Regions from separate parts of the Streptococcus sp. k-628 genome, predicted to be linked through region 1. Evidence: riboswitches for the same ligand, from Rfam matches in the RefSeq annotation. Region 1 holds a riboswitch; the other holds the start of a gene.

The links. Region 1 has a riboswitch for thiamine pyrophosphate ahead of HT730_RS02955 (ECF transporter S component). Riboswitches for the same ligand answer to the same signal wherever they lie in the genome.
Region 2: another riboswitch for thiamine pyrophosphate. It lies ahead of HT730_RS01155 (thiamine-binding protein); the one in region 1 lies ahead of HT730_RS02955 (ECF transporter S component).

What each region holds. Positions count from the first base shown of each region.
Region 1 covers NZ_VMMZ01000017.1:14,924-18,336, forward strand. The annotation lists gene thiM (hydroxyethylthiazole kinase) at 1-431, shown strand, start outside; gene thiE (thiamine phosphate synthase) at 433-1,062, shown strand; TPP riboswitch at 1,178-1,266, shown strand; gene HT730_RS02955 (ECF transporter S component) at 1,424-1,984, shown strand; gene HT730_RS02960 (ABC transporter ATP-binding protein) at 1,985-3,370, shown strand; gene HT730_RS02965 (energy-coupling factor transporter transmembrane component T) at 3,372-3,413, shown strand, end outside.
Region 2 covers NZ_VMMZ01000008.1:74,331-77,743, reverse strand. The annotation lists gene dnaB (replicative DNA helicase) at 1-289, shown strand, start outside; gene HT730_RS01165 (Veg family protein) at 291-557, shown strand; gene cbpD (choline binding-anchored murein hydrolase CbpD) at 750-1,868, shown strand; TPP riboswitch at 1,951-2,053, shown strand; gene HT730_RS01155 (thiamine-binding protein) at 2,122-2,412, shown strand; gene HT730_RS01150 (ABC transporter permease) at 2,375-3,133, shown strand; gene HT730_RS01145 (ABC transporter substrate-binding protein) at 3,172-3,413, shown strand, end outside.

The DNA of each region.
Region 1 (3,413 bases):
CTGGCGAGATTGCCTCTTTAGTAGGAATAAGTGTGGCATCTAAAGGAGTAGATAGTGTGGGAGTAGATAATATTGACGAGATTGCTCTAGCAGCAAATGAGAAGTTCAATATTCCTATAATAGTAACAGGTGAAGTGGATGCGATTGCTGTTAATGGAGAAGTGGTAACGATTCATAATGGTAGTGCCATGATGCCAAAAGTCATTGGGACAGGATGTTTATTAGGGGCAGTGGTAGCAAGCTTTATCGGACTAGAAAAAGGTCAAGAATTGAAATCATTAGAAACAGCAATGTTGGTTTACAATATCGCTGGAGAAATGGCAGAAAAACGTCCAAATGGACATCTTCCTGGAACATTTAAAGTTGAATTTATAAATGCCTTATATGAGATTACAGATGAAGATGTAAAGAAATTCAAAAGAGTGAAGTAAAATGTTTCATAAAGAATTACTAAAACTATATTTTATTTGTGGAACGACTACTTGCCAAGGTAAAGATCTATATAGAGTCGTTGAGGAAGCCTTAAAAGGTGGTATAACCTTATTTCAATTTCGTGAAAAAGGGGAGGGAGCCTTAGAAGGTAAAGAAAAAGTCGAATTAGCAATTAAACTACAGGATCTTTGTAAAAAATACAATGTTCCGTTTATTGTTAATGATGATATTGATTTGGCGATGGAAATTGACGCTGATGGCGTACATGTAGGACAAGATGACCTTGGAGTTGATGAAATTAGAAAATTGATGCCAGCTAAAATAATTGGTCTTTCTATAAAAAACGAGAAAGAATTTCAACAGTCAAAAGTTGAATATGTAGATTATGTTGGTGTTGGTCCTGTATTTGATACCCAGTCAAAAGATGATGCTGGTGGCGCTATAGGTTATGAAGGTCTTAAATTGATGAGAAAACTATTGCCACAAATGCCCTTAGTTGCAATTGGTGGGATACAGACGCAACATATTAAAGACATTATACAGACCAATATGGATGGTGTTTCAATCATTTCAGCAATATCGTATGCAAAAAATATAGAAAAAACTGTTCGAGAAATGAGTGAACAATAGGTATCTATCTAACCAAAGAAAGATCTGCTGTATTTATTAGTGCAAGGCTGTATTTCCAGTTCAATTTCTTGAACTAGTATAAAATGTGTGTTATAATAATCACATAATTAAATAATAAAGACATTTGGGGTGCTTTAGGCTGAGATGATACCCATTGAACCTGATACAGTTAATACTGGCGAAGGGAAATGTGAAATGTTTTTTTCGTATGTCGAAAAGAACGGTCTAATCTTGTAAGCTGAACTCTAATTCCTATCTGTAATTAGAGTTTTTTCTTTTACGAAACTGGATGAAGGTGATATAAAGCCTTTTGGTAGCTCACCTTGAGTGCCCCACTTTTCTTTAAAAAAAGGAGTTTTTTATGTTGAAAAAATGGCAGTTAAAAGATGTTATCTTGCTTGCTTTCTTGTCTATCTTTTTTGGTGGGGTTTTCGTTGGTTCAGGATATGTGTATAATATTCTCAGCCTACTCTTAACACCTCTTGGCTTGCAGGCCTTTGCCAATGAAATCCTCTTTGGTCTCTGGTGTATGGCTGCGCCTATTGCGGCCATCTTTGTTCCAAGAGTAGGAAGTGCAACGATTGGTGAAGTGCTAGCTGCGCTTGCTGAAGTCCTTTATGGCAGCCAATTCGGTCTAGGTGCCCTTTTGTCTGGCTTGGTTCAAGGTTTGGGAAGTGAACTTGGTTTTATCGTAACTAAGAATCGTTATGAAAGTTGGCTATCTCTAACTGCCAACAGTATTGGGATTACGCTTGTTAGCTTTGTCTATGAATACATTAAGTTAGGTTACTACGCCTTCTCCCTTCCTTTTGTCCTTTCCTTGCTTGTGGTGCGCTTTATTTCTGTCTTTTTCTTCTGTACCATCTTGGTTCGTGCCATTGTCAAACTCTATCATCAGTTTGCAGCTGGAGGAAAGGCATAGATGGGTCTGGAATTACGGGAGATTCAGTCCCCAATTTTTTCGGAACCGATTGATTTTACTTTTCATGGGCAAGCCTTTACCTTGTTAGTTGGGAGCAGTGGGTCTGGAAAATCGAGTCTCTTTCAAATGATTGCTCAAGTCATTTCTCTTCCCTATAGCGGTCAAGTCCTGATAGATGGGAGTGAGGTCAGTCAGCTTTCTATCGTCGAACGTGTCCAGACGGTTGGTATTCTCTTTCAAAATCCCAATCATCAATTTACCATGGAGAACTTGTTTGAGGAGCTGATTTTTACCTTGGAAAATATTGGGCATCCCGTTCAGGAAATTGATTCTAAAATAGCAGAGGTTGTCCAGCAATGTCGCTGCAAGGCAATATTGCACCGTCCCATTCATCACTTATCAGGTGGGGAAAAGCAAAAGGCTGCTTTGGCTGTTCTCTTTGCTATGAATCCTAGGGTCTATCTCTTGGATGAGCCCTTCGCCTCCATTGACCGCAAGAGTAGGATAGAGATATTGGAGATTCTAAAAGAGTTGGCTTCTAATGGGAAGACAGTTATTTTGTGCGACCATGATTTAACGGACTATGAAGCCTATATCAACCATATGGTGGAGCTAAGAGACGGGCAACTAAGGGAAATAAATCAAATTCCTTCCTCTGAGATGACACAGGTTTCTTCAAAGGGAGTTGCTTCTAGCCCAGAACTATTCCATATGGACCGTGTGACTTGTGAGCTGGGTAATTACCCCCTCTTTTCGATTGTGAATTTTACATTTTACCAAGGAATTTCCTGTATTTTGGGTGACAATGGTGTCGGGAAATCAACCCTCTTTCGGTCTATTCTTCAATTTCAAAAGTATAAGGGGCGCATTACCTGGAAGGGTTCGGTCTTGAAAAAGAAAAAGAGTTTGTATCGTGACCTGACGGGTGTTGTTCAGGAAGCTGAGAAGCAGTTTATCAGAGCCAGTCTGCGAGAAGAGCTTCAATTAGATGGACCTGATTCTGAAAGAAATCAGCGGATACTCCAAGCTTTACAATATTTTGATCTGGAGCAGGCAGTCGATAAGAGTCCCTATCAATTAAGTGGTGGCCAGCAAAAGATTCTTCAGCTCTTGACCATCTTGACCAGCAAGGCTTCTGTGATTTTGCTAGATGAGCCTTTTGCAGGTTTGGATGATAGAGCTTGCCATTATTTCTGTCAGTGGATTGTGGAGGAGAGAAATCAAGGAAGAAGTTTTCTGATCATTAGTCATCGTTTAGATCCCTTGATCTCTGTGGTTGATTATTGGATTGAGATGACTAGTCAGGGTCTTTGTCATGTGAAATCAGTGACAGTTACCAAACCACTTACATCTCAGAGTAGCAATACTCAAGGGGAGGTGAGATAGTATGGTCAAAGTAGCAACCCAGACACCGATTATCAGTCTCTTC
Region 2 (3,413 bases), on a different contig from region 1:
AGTAATCGCTCTTAGTCAGCTTTCTCGTGGGGTAGAACAACGTCAGGATAAGAGACCGGTCTTGTCTGATATTCGTGAATCTGGGTCTATTGAGCAGGACGCTGATATCGTAGCCTTTCTTTATCGCGACGATTACTATGAGCGTGGTGGTGAAGAAGAGGAAGGCATACCGAATAATAAGGTAGAAGTTATTATCGAGAAAAACCGTAGTGGAGCTCGTGGAACGGTGGAATTGATTTTCCAAAAAGAATACAATAAATTTTCAAGTATCTCAAAGAGGGAGGCATAAGATGTCAGATGCATTTACAGATGTAGCCAAGATGAAAAAAATCAAAGAAGAAATCAAGGCACATGAGGGACAAGTCGTAGAAATGACTTTGGAGAATGGTCGTAAGCGCCAAAAAAATAGATTGGGTAAGCTAATTGAGGTTTATCCATCCCTATTTATCGTTGAATTTGGGAACGTTGAAGGAGATAAACAAGCTAATGTTTACGTTGAATCCTTTACTTACTCAGATATCCTTACTGAAAAGAATTTGATTCATTATCTGGACTAAAGTGAGAAATTTTCTCACTTTTTCTTTTTTCTCCGAATAGTTTAAGTGAAGGCAATCTTCGATTTATACTCTTCGAAAATCAAATTCAAACCACGTCAGCTTCGCCTTGCCGTACTCAAGTACAGCCTGCGCCTAGCTTCCTAGTTTGCTCTTTGATTTTCATTGAGTACTATACTATTTCAAGGAGGAAGAATGAAAAGTTCATCATTTAAAGTAATAGAGACAGGATTTTCTTTTAGAAAGTCGGTTAAAAAGGTTGTTCCTTTTTTAGTAGTAGGATTGATGCTAGCAGCGGGTGATAGTGTCTATGCCTATTCTGGCGGAAATGGATCGATTGCGCGTGGGGATGATTATCCTGTTTATTATAAAAATGGGAGTCAGGAAATTGATCAGTGGCGCATGTACTCTCGTCAGTGTACTTCTTTTGCAGCCTTTCGTTTGAGTAATGTCAATGGTTTTGAGATTCCAAGGGCTTATGGAAATGCGAATGAATGGGGGCATCGTGCTCGTCGTGAAGGCTATCGTGTAGATAATACACCGACGATTGGCTCTATTGCTTGGTCTACTGCAGGAACTTATGGGCATGTTGCCTGGGTGTCAAATGTAATGGGAGATCAGATTGAGATCGAGGAATATAACTATGGTTATACAGAAGCCTATAATAAACGAAGTATAAAAGCAAATACGATGACAGGATTTATTCATTTTAAAGATTTGGCTGGTGGCAGTGTTGGGAATAGTCAAACCTCAGTTTCAACAGGAGGAACACATTATTTCAAGGCTAAGTCTGCTATCAAAAATCAGCCACTAGCTAGCGCAACTGCGATTGATTACTATTATCCTGGGGAGAAGGTTCATTATGATCAAATTCTCGAAAAAGATGGATACAAGTGGTTGAGTTATACAGCTTATAACGGAAGTCGTCGTTATATCCAGCTAGAGGGAGTGACTTCTTCACAAAATTATCAGAACCAATCAGGGAATAGCTCTAATTATAGCTCAAATACTGGATTGACTGTCGGTTGGAAGAAGATAAATGGTAGTTGGTATCATTTCAAATCAAATGGTTCTAAATCAACGGGATGGCTGAAAGATGGTTCTAGCTGGTATTATTTGAAATCATCTGGTGAAATGCAGACAGGATGGTTAAAGGAAAATGGCTCGTGGTATTATCTGGATAGTTCAGGGGCAATGAAAACAGGCTGGTATCAAGTTTCTGGTAAGTGGTATTATTCTTACTCTTCAGGTGCCTTAGCTGTTAATACGACGGTGGATGGCTATAGAGTAAACAGTGATGGAGAACGAGTATAGAAAATTGGAGTAGGAAATGTTTCCTGCTCTTTTCTGTAAGCAGTTTCCTTGACATTTTTCTTAATTTGCGCTATCATATGTCCATGTAATATATGGGAGTCTGTGTACAGTCTGAGAGGAAGTGTTAAACTTCGACCGCACCTGATCTGGGTAATGCCAGCGTAGGGAACGATACTTAGTCTATTCTGCACCTTTTCCATATATGGTAAAGGTTTTTCTTTTTGTCAAAGGAAAACGAGAAGAGGAGGTTTTTATGAAAGCAAGCATTGCCTTGCAAGTTTTACCCCTATCGCAGGGGATTAATCGGATAGCTGTTATCGATCAGGTCATTGCTTATCTGCAAGCTCAAGAAGTGACCATGGTGGTGACACCATTTGAAACGGTCTTGGAAGGGGAGTTTGATGAGCTTATGCGTATTCTCAAAGAAGCGCTGGAAGTGGCCGGGCAGGAGGTAGATAATGTCTTTGCCAATGTCAAAATAAATGTAGGAGAGATTTTAAGTATTGATGAGAAACTTGAAAAGTATACTGAGACGACACATTAGTCTATTGGGCTTTATGGGGGTCTTGTCAATCTGGCAGTTAGCAGGTTTTCTTAAACTTCTCCCCAAGTTTATCCTGCCGACACCTTTTGAAATTCTCCTGTCCTTTGTTCGTGATAGAGAATTTCTCTGGCACCATAGCTGGGCAACCTTGAGAGTGGCTTTACTGGGGTTGGTTTTGGGAGTCTTGATTGCCTGTCTCATGGCTGTACTTATGGACAGTTTGACTTGGCTCAATGACCTGATTTACCCTATGATGGTGGTTGTTCAGACTATCCCGACTATTGCTATAGCTCCTATCTTGGTCTTGTGGCTAGGTTATGGGATTCTGCCCAAGATTGTCCTGATTATCTTGACGACAACCTTTCCTATCATCGTCAGCATTTTGGACGGTTTTAGGCATTGTGACAAGGATATGCTGACCTTGTTTAGTCTGATGCGGGCCAAGCCTTGGCAAATCCTGTGGCATTTTAAAATTCCAGTCAGCCTGCCCTACTTTTATGCAGGTCTGAGGGTCAGTGTCTCCTACGCCTTTATCACAACAGTGGTATCTGAGTGGTTGGGAGGCTTTGAAGGACTAGGTGTCTACATGATTCAGTCCAAGAAACTGTTTCAGTATGATACTATGTTTGCTATTATTATCCTGGTATCGATTATCAGTCTTCTGGGTATGAAGTTGGTCGATATTAGTGAAAAATATGTTATTAAATGGAAACGTTCGTAGAATAAGAATGTTTCTGAAAAAGAAAAGAGGAAATCAAAATGAAGAAAACATGGAAAGTGTTTTTAACTGTTTTAACAGCTCTTGTAGCTGTTGTGCTTGTGGCCTGTGGTCAAGGAACTGCTTCTAAGGATAATAAGGAAGCAGAACTTAAGAAAATCGACTTTATCCTAGACTGGACACCAAATACCAACCACACAGGGCTTTATGTGGCTAAGGAAAAAGGTTATTTCAAAGAAGCTGGAGTGGATGTTGATTTGAAATTGCCACCAGAAGAAAGTTC